Regions from separate parts of the Paenibacillus mucilaginosus 3016 genome, predicted to be linked through region 1. Evidence: riboswitches for the same ligand, from Rfam matches in the RefSeq annotation. Region 1 holds a riboswitch; each other region holds the start of a gene.
What was found. A riboswitch is a leader RNA that binds a small molecule or an ion and turns the genes downstream of it on or off. The one in region 1 is predicted to bind cyclic di-GMP.
Positions count from the first base shown of each region.

Region 2: linked by a shared signal. The riboswitch ahead of PM3016_RS14785 (EAL domain-containing protein) and the one ahead of PM3016_RS40540 (hypothetical protein) in region 1 are both predicted to bind cyclic di-GMP.
Region 3: linked by a shared signal. The riboswitch ahead of PM3016_RS04325 (endo-1,4-beta-xylanase) and the one ahead of PM3016_RS40540 (hypothetical protein) in region 1 are both predicted to bind cyclic di-GMP.
Region 4: linked by a shared signal. The riboswitch ahead of sda (sporulation histidine kinase inhibitor Sda) and the one ahead of PM3016_RS40540 (hypothetical protein) in region 1 are both predicted to bind cyclic di-GMP.

Region 1 is NC_016935.1:7,784,134-7,788,458, reverse strand. Features, by position in the region: gene PM3016_RS32315 (YsnF/AvaK domain-containing protein) at 1-1,052, opposite strand, end outside; gene PM3016_RS32310 (Bax inhibitor-1/YccA family protein) at 1,261-1,917, shown strand; cyclic di-GMP riboswitch class I at 2,096-2,180, shown strand; gene PM3016_RS40540 (hypothetical protein) at 2,340-2,774, shown strand; gene PM3016_RS32305 (putative bifunctional diguanylate cyclase/phosphodiesterase) at 2,762-4,325, shown strand, end outside.
Region 2 is NC_016935.1:3,413,702-3,418,026, reverse strand. Features, by position in the region: gene PM3016_RS14790 (SOS response-associated peptidase) at 1-134, opposite strand, end outside; gene PM3016_RS14785 (EAL domain-containing protein) at 301-2,766, opposite strand; cyclic di-GMP riboswitch class I at 2,912-3,008, opposite strand; gene ytfJ (GerW family sporulation protein) at 3,201-3,710, opposite strand; gene PM3016_RS14775 (DUF2953 domain-containing protein) at 3,859-4,325, opposite strand, start outside.
Region 3 is NC_016935.1:980,813-985,137, forward strand. Features, by position in the region: gene PM3016_RS04305 (helix-turn-helix transcriptional regulator) at 1-59, shown strand, start outside; gene PM3016_RS04310 (DODA-type extradiol aromatic ring-opening family dioxygenase) at 197-970, shown strand; gene PM3016_RS04320 (hypothetical protein) at 1,535-2,194, shown strand; cyclic di-GMP riboswitch class I at 2,382-2,467, shown strand; gene PM3016_RS04325 (endo-1,4-beta-xylanase) at 2,576-3,700, shown strand; gene PM3016_RS40660 (acyltransferase) at 3,805-4,325, opposite strand, start outside.
Region 4 is NC_016935.1:5,862,699-5,867,023, reverse strand. Features, by position in the region: gene PM3016_RS23955 (ABC transporter ATP-binding protein) at 1-719, shown strand, start outside; gene PM3016_RS23945 (sensor histidine kinase) at 923-2,047, opposite strand; gene sda (sporulation histidine kinase inhibitor Sda) at 2,111-2,248, opposite strand; cyclic di-GMP riboswitch class I at 2,382-2,469, opposite strand; gene PM3016_RS23940 (RCC1 domain-containing protein) at 2,670-3,833, shown strand; gene PM3016_RS38815 (hypothetical protein) at 3,986-4,144, opposite strand.

The sequences.
Region 1 (4,325 bases):
GGCTTCTTCGTCACTTCGACGCGCTCTTCCGTGACCGGAATGCGGATGACTTCGTCCTCGCCGAGCGGCGTGTTGTCCGTGCGGCCGTCCGTTACGTCGCGGCGCTCGATATACACTTCCTCGCGGCTCACCGGCACGTTGATCGTCTGCTGCTCTTCGATGACTTCCTTGCGGATGCTGACTTCGCCGGACTGCACGCGCTCCTTGTCCACCTGCAGACGCTCTTCACGCAGGCGCAGCTCACGCTCCGCTTCGGTTTCGTTCAGAGGGGCGCCCAGGTTCGAGCGGCTCAGGTCCGCCGTAGCCGTACCGTCGAGCGACTGGCCGTAGACACTGACGTTGGCCGCATCCGCGTTGCCGGCATACGGACGCTCCACTTCGCCGTCGAGGCGGTCTACCGCGTCAGCCGTCTTGTCGGCAGCGCTGCCTACCGCATCCTTCGTTTTCTCCCAGCCGCGCTCGATGGCGTCAGCCGCACGGTCGGCCGAACGGTCAATCGCGTCACCGGCGCGATCCAGCGCACTGTCCTTGTCGGCGCGGTAGGAATAATCCGTACCGTAGCGGTCGGCGTTCAGCGAGTTGTTCGAGCGGAACGTGCCGAAGGCATGCTCGTCACGAACGGCGTCGGACTCGACGAGAACCAGGATCTTGCCTTCCTGGACGTAGGCGTCATAGTCACGCGCTTCGTCTTCCGGAATGCCGAGGCCGATCAGACCGCCCACGATCCCGCCGGCACCCGCACCTACCGCCGCGCCCGTCAGCGCCGCTGCGATCGGACCTGCCGCAATCACCGGACCTACGCCAGGGATCGCCAGTGCCCCAATCCCCGCCAGCAGGCCGGTTACTCCGCCGAGCATCCCGCCGGCTGCCGCACCGGTAGCAACGCCTTCTTCGGCCTTCGAACCCGTCTCGTCCTCGATCATATCGAGTCCGCCGCGGTTTTTGCCGACAACCGAGATATCGTCTGCGCTGTACCCTTGGTCTTTCAACTGGTCAATGACGCGAATCGCTTCTTCCTCCGTATTGAATACCCCGACAATTTGCTTGCTCATTTGAATAACCTCCCATACCGTCAATTGGATTGTGGGGCCCCTCGTCCAGCAGCCCTCTCACGATTACGCTATGTATTTACCCCTGCCTGTCCGGCCTCAAACAAAAGTGAGGAACGGGAAAAGGCATAACGCGGCTATTGACGTAATATAAAATAGACAAGATAATGAAGCTAGTTCATGAAATGGAAAAAGGAGGCTGTCTCATTCCATGCAGCAGCAAACATTAACGTATTCGGACCGGGGAAGCTTAGGCCACATTCTCCGCATGTTCTCCCTGTCCCTGCTGGTGTCCTTCGTGGGCACCCTGCTCGGCGCGGTCTTCGTGCCGCCGGCCCTCGTGCCGGCCTTCATTGTGGCCGAGCTGGTAATGCTCGTGGCGGCGTTCGTGCTCCGGATGAGGGGCAGACACATCGGCTACGGGTTCCTCTACAGTTTCACGGCCATCTCCGGTGTGGCTCTGTATCCGGTCATCATGCATTATGGCGGTGTCCTTGGCGCCAACATCGTATCGGGCGCGTTCTTCGCCACTACGGTGATCTTCGGTTCGCTGGCCTGGTATGCGTACCGTTCCAAGAGCAGCTTCTCGTTCCTCGGCGGCTTCCTGTTCGCCGGCACGATCGGCCTGATCCTGATGAGCGTCATTGCAATCTTCGTTCCGATGGGGCCGGCGGTCAACCTGGTCTGGTCGACGCTCGGCATCCTGATCTTCAGCGGATGGGTGCTCTATGACGTAGCCCAGTACCGCGACGGAGTGGAGCCGGAGGAAGTGCCGCTGGCCGCACTGAACATGTACCTGAATTTCATCAACCTGTTCCTCTACATTCTGCGCTTCCTGGCGGCGATTGCCGGCTGGAACCGCGATTAGGCGGAGCCAGGTACGCTAAGCAGACAGCGGCCTCCGGAGACATCCGGCGGGCCGCTTTTTTAAGCGATAAACAAGTATAATGAAGCTTCGTAAGAGGGTCAGCAGCATTTTCCAATAGGAACAAAGTAGGATAAAAAGAGGAATTTGATGATTTGTGTCGAAAAGTATTTAGATATGCGATCGAAAAAGGCAAACCATGCGAAAGCATGGGACGCAAAGCCACGGGTCTACAGCGTTATGCGCATGACAGCCGGGCTGCTGCAGACAGCGATGGAAGGACCATAACTGGAGCTGCCTAATCATAGGTGCTCCTTTTTTGCTTGGAAGGAATGCGGGATGGCCCGCCACTCCCGGATGCTCTTCGACCAGGCCCTAACGACCGCAAATTTTCTTTGGCAGCGCGCCAAAAGGAGACTACGGCTATGAATAGCGGTGAATTACATAGAAATCCTCAGGCAAAGGGGAGAGGCGGGGGCAGGAAGAGGAAATTGTTCCTCTTCCTGGCCTGTCTGCTTCTCGCGGTGCTTGGAGCCGCCTGGGAGCTGCAGCTGGTGTATGGGATCTCCCTGTCGGCTGCGAGCCTCTTTCTCTTGACCGCCCTTCGTCTCTTCGGCCTGTGGGCGGGGCTTGCCGCGGGAGCGACGGCGGGGGCCGCAGGGCTCTGGTTCGGAGGTCCGGTCTATGAAGCCGGTGTGCTGATGCTGGAAGTGCTGTTCCTCGGACTCTTCTCCGGCAAGGGAAGAGCCAATCTGGCGCGGTGGGATTTTGTCTACTGGATTGCAGTCGGGCTGCCCTTGACCTACTGGGCCGGGACGTGGGGTATGGGGCGGGGGAAAGCCTGCTGGTGCCGATTCTGATGTTCTCGATTACAAACGGCGTATTCAATGCCCTGGCGGCGGATCTGCTCATCCGCAGTGTGCTGTACCCTGCAGGCATCGGTGCCTGCAGAGAACCGGAGGGCATTCTGTCGCTCGGTCAGCTGTTCGTCCACCTGACCCTCGGCGGACTGGTGCTTCCCTACATGCTCTATATGGTGGTAAATTCCTGGTCGTCCTACGATGCCGCGGTTCGGAGCTCCAGAGGACTTGCGGTCAATACCGCGAACAGCTTGATCCAGGAACTGAAGCAGTGGGAGCAGGAGGACCTGACCGGGGTCCGGTTGATGGGCGTGGTCCAGCTCGGGCGTCTGCAGGATCTGGTGGACAAGCATACGTCGGAAACGCTGTTCCAGATCATTATCACGAATCCGGACGGGCGCATTCTTGCAGGCAACGGCGACGGTGTGGTGTCCCGCCAGGTCTTCCGGTGGCAGGAGGAGCACAGGACCGTACCGCTTGGGGAGCGGTTCTTCCTCCGTTTGTCCCAGCCGCAGTCCGGCCGTCTCCCGGCGCAGCAGTGGCAGGAGGGCGGCTTCGTGCTCGTGCAGCAGCTTGAGCCGCTTCCGTTCCACCTGTATATTGAGGTGCCGACGTCGGCTTACCAGAGCCAGGTGTTCGGGGAATACAAGGAACAGTTCCGGTTTCTCTTCTTGTTCGTCGCCTGTATCACGCTCGTGTCCGTTTTCCTTCGGCGAGTGCTGATGCGGGCTGTCTTTCAGCTGACGGAAGCGACTACGGGACTGCCCCGGAAGCTGCAGGAAGGACAGGCCGTCGAATGGCCGAGCAGCCGGATCTCGGAGTTCCACCATCTCATCTTCAACTTCAGGGAAATGTCGCACAATCTCAGCCGCATGTTCCAGGAATCGCAGCGGATCAACGCGCGATTGGAGGAGCAGGCCGGGCAGCTGCGCAGCTCGGAAGAGAAGCTTCATCGTCTCGCTTATTACGACGCGCTGACAGGGCTGCCGAACCGCTTGTATTTCATGAGCTACCTGCGGGAGCTCATGGAGCGGGAGGATGCTGCGGAGCGTCCGGCAAGCGTACTATTCGCGGACCTCAACCGCTTCAAGCAGATCAACGACACACTCGGCCATGCGGCGGGAGACGAGCTGCTTCAGGTGGCCGCAAGCCGGTTCGTGGCGCATGCGCCGGCCGGCTCCCGGGTATTCCGGCTGGGCGGCGACGAGTTCGTCCTGGTCGCGGAGGGATCGGATGAAGCTCTGCTCCGCCGGCAGGCTGAGCGGCTCTTCGCTTCGTTCGAGGAGCCGGTCGTGCTGCAGGGAACCCCGGTCTATGTCACGACCAGTCTCGGCGTGTCCCTCTTCCCGCGGGACGGCCGGGATATGGATACGATCGTGCGGAATGCGGATATGGCGATGTACCATGCCAAGGAGCAGGGGGGCTGCCGCATCCGGTTCTTCGACGAACCGCTGCAGGAGGGGGCCGCGGAGAAGCTGCGGATGGATACGGGCATCCGGGAGGCGCTGCAGCAGAGGCAGTTCCGGCTGCACTATCAGCCGAAGGTCTGCG
Region 2 (4,325 bases), 4.4 Mb from region 1:
CCGCCGATGATTGCCGGGATATACTGCCCCGGCGCCACATTATACCGGGGCTGGTACGCCCCGGGACGGGGATCGAGCATGAACCGGAGAAGCAGCTCCTCCCATGTGACGGTGATCGTAAACCTGCCGCACATCCGTGGCACCTCCCTTTTCTCTGCCGTTGTTTATGACCTTTCTGTTTACTATAAAACGGAGGAGGAGGCAAGTAAAGCCCGCCTCCCCCTTGCCCGCTGTAAGATTAAACATACACGAAAAATCGCCTCTATGCCCTGATCCCGCTGTTTCCGGCACGCCTGCCGCTCAGGAGATTTGGCTCGAATCTTTGCGGTGAAACCGCTCGTAGCTCAGCAGCCGCTCAAATTCTCCCGCCGCCATCGGCTGACCGAACCAGTACCCCTGTGCCCCGTCACAGGCAAGCTCCCGCAGCTTCTCGAGCTGCCCGGAACGCTCCACCCCTTCGGCGATCACCTGCATGCCGCGGCCGTGAGCCAAAGAGATCAACGCTTCCAGCATGGCCTGACGGGCGGGGCATTCCCCCAGCGCGGCGATCAGCCTGCCGTCCAGCTTCAGTTCGTCCACCGGAGCCAGCTGCAGGAACCTCAGCGAAGCGGCGCCCGCGCCGAAGTCATCCAGCGACAGCCGGACGCCGAGGGCTTTGAGCTCCTTCAGTCTATCGCACAGCCGCGTGGCCCTCCCCCGGCCGATCTCTTCCGTAATCTCAAGCTGCAGCCACTCCGCCTGCATCTCCGTCTCCTTCAGCGCATGGCCTACGCCTTCAACGAAGTCTTCCTCAGCCAGCTCGCGGGCCGAGATATTCACGGACATCGTCACGGCCGGATGACCGGCATTCCTCCAGCTCCGGTGCTGACGGCAGGCCTCACGCAGCACCCAGCGTCCGATACCGGGAAGCAGCCCCGTCGCCTCCGCCCCCGCTATGAACTGTCCGGCGGGAATCAAGACGCCGTCCCGCTCCCAGCGAAGCAGCGCCTCCACTCCGAGAAGCCGGCCCGTTTGCACCGACATGACCGGCGCGTAGTGCAGCCGGAATTCGTCCTGCTGCAGGGCAAGCTTGAGCCGGGCCTCCAGCTTCGTCTGCTGCGAGAGGGACGCCTCCATCTCGGCCGTATAGAATTGAAAATGGTTCTTCCCGTTCAGCTTGGCCTGGTACATCGCCGCATCCGCATGCTTCACCAGCACATGGGCACTCGTACCGGCGGAGGGATAAAGCGCAATACCGATGCTCGGCGTCACCGTCATCTCCCTGCCGGCGTAATAAAAAGGCCGGGCCAGCGCCTCAATCATCCGCACGGCAATGCTCGAAGCTGTTCCCGGGGTCACTCCGCTGAGCATGACGATAAACTCATCGCCGCCCTGCCGGGACACCAAATCCTCTTCACGGACGCAGTGCAGCAGCCGCTCGCCCACTTCCTGAAGCAGCATATCCCCCGAGTCATGGCCGAAGGTATCGTTGATCGACTTGAAGCCATCCAGATCGAGGAACATCACCCCAATCGTCCCCCGGCTTCCTTCCGCGCGGCTCAGCGCGGAGGAGAGCTTTTCCTGAAGGTAGGAGCGGTTGTAGAGCCCCGTCAGCGGGTCGCGCAGCGCCATCTGCCGGATGTGCTCCTCCGCCTTTCTGCGGTCGGTAATATCCCGGACGAAGACGGTGAAGACCGGACGGCCGAAGCCCTCAGTCCGGGTCAGGCTGATCTCCACCGGGAAGGCCGTGCCGTCGGCACGCCATCCCGTCGTCTCGACGCGGCTGTCCAGCAGCCCGCGGATCGCTTCCACGGGCAGTGCGAAGCCGGACGGCCCCTCCCGCCCTTCCGCTTCCGTGCTCAGCCCACCGTCCCCGCTGCCTCCTGCCGGAACTTCAAGAAGATCGGTCAGGTGCAGGGTAGCAAGCTCTTCGCGGGGGTACCCGAACATTCCGCCCATCACCGGATTGCACTCCATAATGCCGCCCTGGTGATCCACCAGGAGGATGCCGTCCAGCGCCGACTCCAGCACCGCCAGTCGGAAGGCCTCGCCTTCCCGGTACCTCCGGTCCAGGAAATAGCCCCGAATCACGATGATACTTAGCAGAAAAATGATGCAGTTCGCCAGGATAATACCAAGCATTTCATCCTGATGGCCGGCGTGGCGGAACCTCTGATGGAGGTGTCCGACGGACCCGAACGTCATGGCCTCCATACTCAGGTAATGCAGGCCGGCAATCGCCCCGCCCATCATGGCGGCACCGAGCAGCCGGCGCAGATAGGAGTTCCTGCCTCCCGCAGGCTGCGAACGGAAGGACACGAACAACGCACCGAACGATCCGGCAAGTCCGATTGCCGCCCCCAGCATAAGCAGAAGCCAGTGGTAACGATCACCGCCCATCCCCATGGCCGCCATGCCGATGAAGTGCATCCCCACTACGCCGGCGAATACGATACATCCGCTGGCGAGCAGACGCCGGAGGCCGGGAGCGGGACGGCTGGCGCCAGCCAGTCCGGCCCAGGAGGCCGTAACGGCAAAACCGACGGAAAGAAGCATCAGCAAGCTGTCATAATGAATAGACAGAGAAGTTTCATAAGCCAGGATGGCTACGAAGTGCATGGCCCAGATGCCGATGCCGAGAATCACGCCCGCCAGGCCGAGGCAGAGCCTGCGAACGCGGGCCGCGGCGGCGGAGAGCCGGCGCGCCAGATCAAAGGCCGAATAGGCCGACATAAAAGCGATGAGATACGAGAGGAGAACGAGATAGACATTATAAGTTCCAGACATGATGAGCCCTCCATAACGGGTAGGATGAGGCGGCCTGAATTGTCGGAAGAGGGTCCTTGCGGGGATCCGAACCAAAATCAAAAAAGCCACCCTTCAGCAAGAGCAGCCGTCGATCTGAGCCTATCACCGGAAAGTACGGTATCTTTTCGGTAACCCAGCGGTCATTGCCTGTCAGCGGGACTGAAGGCTTTAGATCTGTGGCTTTGCGTCCCCACCTTTCGATGAGTTTGCCTTTATCGTAATCAGGTATGTATAGTTCTTTGTTACCTATAGTAGCATGAAGGCCGGGGTTAGTCTATCTCTTTTATCCTATAATTTCAATATTTTTATAGATCTTTGGAACCAGATGGAAAGTTTTATGACATCCTAAATGCATAAAGCCGCTCCCGCAAGGAGAGCAGCTTGGCCGTCTGCTTAAATGAAAAGAAATGGAGCTACACGATAAAGTTCTGATTCTCGATGTTATTCGTCACCGTCGTCGCACCGGCATTTGCGGAAGAGCTCTGCTCGGAGCCCTGCGACTTGCCGCCGCCGCCGCTCTTCATCATGGATTGAATGCGGTCCACCACCTGAGGGGCGGAATCGATCAGGCGCTCCAGCAGATGCGTCTGGTTATCGAGCGGTACGATCTTTACGCCCTGCTTGCCTACAACGAGAAAAGCGATCGGCGTAATGGACACGCCGCCGCCGCTGCCGCCGCCAAACGGAAGAGCGACCTGGGCATTGTGGGATTCGTGGCGGGTAAGCCCCGGAGGGTTAGCCTCTTCCGTGGTTACGAACTCGCTGCCCCCTGCCGCAAAACCGAAGCCTACCTTACTGATCGGCATAATTACGCTGCCGTCCGGTGTCTCTACGGGATCACCGACAATCGTATTCACGTCGACCATTTCCTTGATATTCTCCATGGCCGTTTTCATAAGACCTTGAATCGGATGTTCTGTCATCGCTGTTCCCTCCTGATCAGAAGTTGTGTAGACTGACTAGCCATTCGTTAGGCTTCCCTTGATGCTTCGGCCGTATTCCATTGCGAAGGGCCTCAAGGCCGTAAGCCGCCTCGGGCGCAGACAGCCGGGGCGGGACCGATCCATCGACTTACGATGGCAGCAGCACGTTCCGCCAAGCCTTGAGGCCTCCCTTGACCTTCAACACTCTCCAAAGCAGCTGCACGCCGGACAGAAGGATATAAGCCATCCGGATCCGGAACGTGCACATCACTTCCACCGCTATCAGAGTCTGGTTAAATGCCGGCACCACCGCGAGCCGCGGCTGTCCTTCCAGCGGAATGTAGCGGAACAAGAGCCCGAGAATCGAGGTTTTGATCCCCCAAAACGCTCCTGCGAGAAAAGCGGTCTCCGCCGCATCCCCGATGCCGACCGTCGTCTTCCAATCCATCTGCGTGCATCGGACACGGCCGAGCATATGACGCAGCCACTCGTTGAAATTCAAGGTGTTCTCGAGGAGCTTCCGGATGTTCTCGTAAGCCTTCCTCAGCATCTCCGGTCCGATATTCTCCATCGCCTGGCCAAGGAGCTGCCCGGCGGTTGAATTCACCTGCTTGG
Region 3 (4,325 bases), 1.9 Mb from region 1:
TTACGAAGCAGGAAGGGGTCACCCCCCGGATGTACCGCAAGCGGTTCTCCCACGAATAAGTGGAAGGGGAGGGAGGGGATAGTAACTGCGGACTGGCCGCCGGACAGACACTCGAATATTGTTGACAGCAATATAATATCGTTATATACTAACTTACATAAAGTAACTATATGAAAATAGTAAAGGAGATGCTGTCATGATTCCGTCCTCGATGTTCCTTGCCCACGGTTCTCCCATGCTTGCGATCGAAGATACGGAGTATGCGCGTTTTTTGGGAAGGCTTGCCAAAGGCATCCGGCCCAAAGCGATTGTTATTTTTACAGCCCACTGGGAGAGCGAGATAACAACGGTATCCTCTTCCGATGAAGTGTACGAGACGATCTATGATTTCGGCGGGTTCCCGGACGAGCTCTATGAGGTTCGCTACAACGCCAGGGGATCCTCGATTGTGGCCGGCTTGGTAACGGATCGCCTGAAGGCGGCCGGCATTCCGGTCCGTCAGGATACGCAGCGGGGGCTCGACCACGGGTCCTGGACGCTGCTCCACCGGATGTATCCGGAGGCGGACATCCCGGTCGTACAGGTGTCGGTGAACCCTTACCTCGCGCCGAAGGACCAATTCCGCATCGGCGAAGCCCTTCGCGGCCTGAACCGCGAGGAGATCCTTGTGATCGGCAGCGGAGTAACGGTCCACAACCTGCGGATGCTCCGCTGGGGCCAGAGCACGCCCGAAGCATGGGCGGTCGAGTTCGATGACTGGCTGCTCGCCCGGCTGGAAGAGCAGGATTACGAGAGCCTCTTCCGCTACGCCGAGCTTGCGCCGCATGCCCGCCAGGCCGTCCCCCGGGCGGAGCACTTCGTGCCTTTCTTCATCGCACTGGGCGCAGGGGCGGAGGGCAGCGAGCCGGAAGTCATTCACCGCAGCTATGATCTGGGCACGCTGAGCTATCTCAGCTTGCAGCAGGCGTAAGGCACACCACCGCGCATACCAAAGAAGGAGCGTTTTCCCGGGGGGAGGACGCTCCTTCTTTTTTTGAAAAATAATAAACACGCATCGTCCTTAAAGGACGGTGAAGCCGTTTATCTCACCCTCCGCTCGTCTCCGAATCGGAATCGGCTGCGATCGCCGTCAGCTCGGCCACCAGGTCATCGAGCTTGTGACGCTGTTTTGCCGTTCGGTCCGATAGGTCAGGAACGCACATCCCCGTGCAAACACGGCACCGGTAACGAGTACACTGAGAGCCATGAGGGTATTCCTTATGGCGAACTGAGGCAGGATCCCGATCATCAGGAGAAAGGAATACATTTTGAGCATAAGTTTGTTGCGCGCTTGCAGGGGGGGGTTCCCGCCTTTCGATAGCTGGAATGGATAACGATCCATGCTCTTTTTGTCTGTATTGGAGGGTGGTGATGTTAGAGATAATTTCGGGTGCGGCGGTACAAGATCATGCAAGGGGTGCAGGATTGTCTTATTGCTGAATGCCGCTGCTTATAGTATGAATGAATCATTCGGGGAAAAAGGGAGCGGATGTTCATGAAACGAATGATCTATAGAGGACAGTTGGCCAAAGGCAGGGAAAGCGAGGGGCTCGCCTTCCTGCGGGACAACGAGGGAGCACGCCGGCTGGTTTCCGGCGGCAGGCTGATGACGGCGGCAGCGTTTCATTGGGAGGGCCGGCTGTTCCTGTATTATGAATGTACCGGAGCGGATGTGGCGCCGGAGGAGCTGGCGGGGGAAGCCGGCCCCTTTCTCATGGACTGGCCCGGGGGCGAAGAGCTTCGGAAATGGGTGCCGATGATTGACGTCTTTCACTTCAACGAGCCCGTCTCCCGGGAGCATTGGCTGCGCAAGGCGCCGGTGGAGCAGAGAGTGGGGCGTGTCGCCCATCTGCGGCCGGAGATGATGAGCAGCTATATCTACTATCACTACCAGCTGCAGGAGGAGCGGGCTTTCCTCGGGAACAAGTACGAGATGATCGCCATGCATGAGAACCTGCTCTTCGGGTATCAGGAATTCCCCAAGGTGGTGGAGGAACCGCTGAGCCCGCGCAAGCTCCATACCTCGGGCACCCCCGAGAACTGGGAGGATTCGCGGATGGATCTGCACTTCCAAGCCTGGCCGGACGGACACCTGTATTTTAAGCCGATCGAGACGGTGTTCGCTTATTATGCGGGGGATGAAGGAGAAGCATAGGGACAGATAGTTCATGGTACTTTTGGCATCTGTGTGCAGAGAGCTGTTCACTGCATCCGTGGAATGCAGGACTGACAAGCAAAATCAAGGTCGATATTTGTGGAAAAATGCGTATAAAGTACTATACATTTCGGGGTTCGGATGTTATAATCCTACTCAGATAGTACCTTAACGAACAAAAATAAATATCCGACAAAGGCAAAACTGGTGAAAGCCAGTGACGCAAAGCTACAGGGGCTACAGTCTTTAGGACCATGCCAGCCAGTTGCCGGTTGAAAGTAAGTTATTTGTGAAACTGCAAATAGGCTTATCCGGCTCAATGGATAAGTCTATTTTTCGTTCCGCTAAGGATATCCTTTAAACCATTTAGAGGTGATCCCGATGAAGAGAACATGGAACATTGCAGTTACTTCCCTGCTTACGATAAATCTGCTTGCCGCGGCTTCCTTTGCTGACTTTACCGCTTCGACAGCCATGGCTGCCACCGCAGTCAAATCTTCCGCCGCCACATCTTCCGTTGCCAAGACTTCGAACAAGAAGGAACAGAAGGCGGTTACGCTCAAGGAAGCGGCTCAAGCGAAAGGAAAGCATATCGGTGTAGCGACGCAGAGCTGGCTCGTTAACAAAAGCGAATATGCGGCCGTGCTCAATCAAGAGTTCGATACGATCACACCGGAGTACCAGATGAAGATGGGTGTGATTCAGAAGCAAAAAGGAATCTATAACTTCAGCGAAGCCGATGCGCTGGTGGACTTCGCGCTGAAGAACAATAAAATTGTAAGAGGCCATACGCTGGTATGGCATAGTTCCCTCCCATCCTGGGTGGAAAACGGCAAGTTTACAAGGGAAGAATGGATCGCCATTCTCAAGGACCACATCACAAAGACCGTTCAGCACTTCAAAGGCAAGGTTTACGGATGGGACGTAGTGAACGAAGCCTTCTGGCAGAACGGCCAGTACCGTCCGACCGTGTGGTACAACAATATCGGACCGGAGTACATCGAGATGGCATTCCGCTTTGCCCATGAAGTAGACCCGCAGGCGAAGCTGTACTACAACGACTTCAGCTCGGAAGTGAAGAATGAAAAGTCCGACGCGATCTACAAGATGCTGAAGGATCTGAAGAGCAAAGGGGTACCGATCGACGGAATCGGATTCCAGACGCACCTGACAATTGACGGCCTGAACTACAATGACATGAAAACCAACTTCCAGCGCTTCGCGGCACTCGGGCTCGACACCGATATTACGGAGATGGATCTCGTGACTCATACGTTCCAGGGGACGATGGAACAGAAGATGAATGCGGCCGCAGCGGTATATGGTAACGTCATGAAAGTGGCACTCAGCCTGCCGAGCTGCAAATTCTTTATCGCGTGGGGCCTGAACGACAGCCAAAGCTGGCTGAATGAGGATACCGGCTTCAGTGAGTACCCTCTGCTCTTCGACGATTCCTTCGGGAAGAAGCCGGCTTACAATGCGGTTATGGAGCAGCTCAGAAAATAATAGAACACAAGATGGGGACCGGCAAATTTTGCCGGTTTCTTTTATTATATCATCACTAAAAAGCTCCCTTGCTTATTAGGGCAGAGGGAGCTTGGCTATTCTTTCTATTCGATGAATCCAATTTTGTTTCTAAGATCTTCTTTCATTTTTCTCTTTTGCTCTGGAGTTATTCCGTGTGACAGCGTCCACGTATGGTCGTATACGGGGCTTAGTGTCATAAGCTCTTTATTCTTTTCGATATACTCCGCTGTGTTTCCAACAACACGCGCCGGGCTTCCGGCCACGATCGATCCTGCAGGCACATCTTTGGTGACGACAGCACCCGCTCCGATGATCGCGTCATTTCCGATCTTTACGTTAGGCAGGACAATCGCCCCGGCGCCAATGAATACGCGGTCGCCAATCTCGACGAGACCTATTTTGGTGTAATTGAGATGCACCTTTGTTGAAGCGTCATGGGCCAAGATATGCACACGTGGTGCAAAAGTAACGTCATCCCCAATGGTGATGAGAAAGCAATGGGAATAATCAATAATACATCCCGGCCTGCGGTTGAAGTTTTTTCCTACGGTCAAGCCCATTTTGATCAATTGCTCCGTTGATATTTCCCCGCGTGCTTTTTTGA
Region 4 (4,325 bases), 1.9 Mb from region 1:
CGGCGGCCTCCCGCGAGGAGCGGGTCCGCGAAGTGATGGAGGCGCTCGGCCTCTCGGCCCTGGCGGACCGCCGGCCGCATCAGCTCTCCGGCGGCCAGAAGCAGCGGGTGGCGCTCGGACGCGCGATTGCGCCCCGCCCCCGGCTGCTGCTGATGGACGAGCCGCTGAGCGCGCTCGATGCCCTGCTCCGGGTGGAGATGCGCCGGGAGATCCAGGAGGCGCACCGGCTGAGCGGGGCCGCGGTCGTATACGTGACCCACGATCAGGGAGAGGCGCTGGCCATGGCCGACCGGGTGATCGTGATGAACCAGGGGCGGATCGAGCAGGCGGGCCCTCCCGAGGAAGTGTACATGCGCCCGGAGACTCCGTTCACCGCCCGGTTCGTCTCGAAGGCGAACCTGGTGGAGGGCAGCTGGGAAGAGGGCGGGTTCCGGCCGCGGGCGGGAGGCTCGGCGGAGCTGTGGGCCTGCGAGGAGCCGCCGCCTGCCTTCCGGCAGCACGGGGTGATGCCGGTCCGGCCGGGCGAGCTGATGCTGGGCTTCGCTGGCGGAGGCGGCATACCGGGCCGGGTGACCGCCGCCCAGTTCCAGGGCAGTGAATACCACTATTACGTCGACACGGGCACGGAAGTGTGGGAGATCCATGCCACCGACCGGTTCGCCCTTGGCTCCCACGTCACGGTGTACTGGGGCGGAGGGAATTCCTTCCCTCAGGCCTGATCGGATGGCGGGGCGGAAGAAGGGGATCGGAAGGCAGCGCCAAAAAGACCAAGGGACCGCGAGGGCCCTTGGTCTTTTGGTGGTTGTGTTCCGCCTCATCGCGCGGACAAAAGCAAAAAAGCCGGCTTCGCAGCGGGCTTCGCTTCACATACAAGAATCAAAATCTCGCCAGGGCTCGATTTGATCTTGCGGTGTACTCCGTATCATACGGAAGCACTGTTGACGGGAACCGCTCCGACACCGGTTTTGCGGAGCTTGACGGTGAAGGAGGTCTCGCCGGGACGGGAGTCGAAGGAGAGCACGCCGGCGTGCTGCTCTACGAGCTGCTTGCAGATCGCAAGGCCGAGCCCGGTGCCGGTGGTCTTGCTCGTGACGAACGGCGAGAAGAGCTTGTCCTTGACGTCCGGGGGAATGCCCGGGCCGTTGTCCGTTACCCGTATATAGGTGTGATCCCGGTCCTCGAAGCCGTGGATGGATATCATCTTGGGCTCGGAGGGCTCCATGTGCTGTACCGCATCGATGCTGTTGTTGATGAGATTGATCAGCACCTGCTGCATCCCGACCTGCTGTACGCGCAGCCGGATGTTCGGGCCTTCCACGCCGGAGAGCAGCTCGATGCCTTCGCTGCTGAGACGCGGTGCAACCAGATTCACAATGCCCAGAATGAGCTCTTCCATGCCGACCTCGCGGAAGGGCTCCTGCTCTTTGTTCTTAGAGAAGTTCAGGAAGTTGTTGATGTGCATCTGGATCGTGTTGAATTCTTCCTGAATGATCGATACGTAATGCTTCACGGCGCCTGCCGATTCGGCCGGAATCTTCGAGGTCAGCAGCTTCAGGAACCCGGAGATCGTGGTCAGCGGGTTGCGGATTTCGTGCGCCATGCTGGCCGCCAGCTTGCCGGCCATCTGCAGCCGCTCCTTGTGCATCTGGGTCATGGCCGAGTCGAGCTGCCGCTGGGAATGCTCCCAGAAGCCCGAGGATATCACATACTGGATCTCATCGATCCGCCCATGAATGCGGGGCATGTCGGAGATCAGCTCGTCTCCGGAAACCAGGCCTTCCGTATACAGCTCGGTGGAGGAGGCCAGCAGGATGGAACGCCATAGATGGGAGCTCTCCAAAAGATGGGTGGGCGGCGTGCTCATCGATACATGATAGCGGGTGAGCGCCGGAATCACCGGGAAGAGCGGGTGAAGCTCCAAAGGGATATGCCAGTCATTGACCAGGTGAAAATAGGATTCGGCCGTCCGCAGCAGCTCTGCGGAATCATACCTTCCGGGAAAGCGTTCTTCCACTCCGCTGACCCACTGAGTGATGATGGGATTCATTCGCGTTAACAGCAATCCTTGAAGGGTAGTAGACATCCTGCCTGCATATGCTCCTTTTGTGTATCAATCCATATGGAGTTGTCTGCGGTCGATTTCATCCCGCAGCAAGCGGATGAAGCTGGGCTCCAGTTTCAAATCGAGAGCCAGGAGATAGGCCTCCAGAAGATCTTCATCCGATAATTTTTCAAGGGAATGATTCAAGCTGGTAACCTCCAAAAGGACAAATTCTCACGAGATCAGAAGATTTGTGCCAAGGTAGAATGGTGCAGATTCTGATGATCGCTGATCACGCATGGACTGCCCCTGCAGACAGTACAGCCGCTTGGGTTAGACTAACGGCAGCCCGGCAGCCGTGGAACAGGATGTTCGGTAGGCCCGTGGCTTTGCGTCCTCCCCTTTAGAGGAGTTTGCCTTTGTCGGAAGTTATACTTCTATTGTATTGATTCCTGGCGTATTTGTATAGACTCCAAGACCTGCTTTCGATACATTTCACCTTACAAAACGAGTCTTTTGCCCTGAAAAACAGGTAAAAAATAGAAAAAATGCAACAAGTGAGCGGGGAGATGCGTTAAAAGTTTGTGGAAATTAAATCCATATATAGAAATAAGGAGTGTGTTTTAGGATGAATTATCGGAAGAAATCCTTTTCTCGTACCCGTTTACTAGGGACCTCCCTGCTGCTGTCCTCCCTGCTGCTGACGGCGGCAGGACCGGTTTCGGCCCAGGATGCGGCGGGTCCTGCTGCGGAAGGAGCGCATTTCTTTTTCTCCTCAGCCGCCAGGCACAATGTCGTCATGGATGATGCAGGGTCCCTGTGGTATTGGGGCAATAAGGCACAGGTCACCGGCGGGGAGACCATCGTTCACGACAACAAGCCCGAGAGGATCATGAGTCTCGCAGGCGCAAAACAAGTTGCGGCTTCCGTGAAGCGGAATCTGATCCTGAAAGAGGACGGGACGGTGTGGACCTGGTCCTGCGACTGGGTGATCGACCCGATGACGGGAGAGGGAGGGTCGAAGTTTTCCGTCCCCCAGCAGATCACGGGGTTATCCAATATCGTGAAAGTATCTGCCGGCATGTCCCTGTACGCCGCGCTGGATAAGGAAGGCCGGGTATGGATGTGGATCGATCCGCCCTATGGTACGGGAGAAGCGAGTCCCGTTTCCGATCTGTCGGATGCAGTCGATATCTCGGCAGGCATTGGCTCTCTTGTTATCGTTAAAAAGGATGGAACCGTATGGCAGTGGAAGCAGTTCGAGGGCTTTAACCTGAACACAGACAAGAAATTCACTAAGGTGGAAGGGCTGGAAGGGATCGTAAAGCTGTCTCAAGGCGAAGAGGCGGGCCACTTTATGGCCATAGACAAGCATGGCGACGTATGGGGCTGGGGGAATAATGTGGTCAATCAGATTGGACCTCAGACCGAACCTGTATCCGACCGGGATAAACCGGTGATCCGGAAGCCGGTCAAAATCCAAGGGCTTAGTCACGTAACCGAGGTGATCACAACTTCTTTTTCCACCCTCGCTTTAAGTGAGGACGGCTCGTTATATTTCTGGGGATTGAACCCGGCTTGGGCGTCGGGATCGAAGGAGACGATGAAATGGGATACTCCCCAACCATGGGCAGGCCTTCGAGACATTATCGCAGTAGAAGCGGGGGAGAGCCATTATCTCGCGCTTCGAAAGGATGGTACGCTCTGGGCCTGGGGGGAGAATGCGCTCGGCCAGCTCGGGGACGCTACGTTCCGCAAATCACTGACACCGGTGCAGGTCAAGCTGCCGTAACGGCTGTCTGAGCAGATAAGGCGCAGGTCCGCCGCGTCCTTCACTTTTCCTTCTTCCGCCCCTATCCAAAAAGCCCCTGACCTGCCGCACCGGTTCATCGTTGCGGCAGATTACGGGGCTTTTTGGAGCTGACCTTGCATAGTGGACCGAGCTTAAGCGGTCAGGCTCTCGTCCGCGAGAAGATAATAGAACTCGCCGTCCGCCCCGTGAATGACGATGCGTCCGGCCGCGTCGGTGTCCATATCGAGCACCTCGGCCGGCGTGAGGATGCGAAGTTCGCGGGTGCTGCTATGTAAAACGTGATAGATCATGAGTGCGTTCTCCCGGGTTCTGTGAAGTGATGCCGGGCCTCTTCACTTGGGGCCCGGTATGCTTCTATCATACCGGGGGAGAAGGGGGTGTGCCAGCGGCACTTCCTGGAAGCGGAGGTGCTTTGAAGTGCCTTGGGGAGCCAGGAGCTGATGCGAGTCTGTCAGGGATTCATCAGCTTCC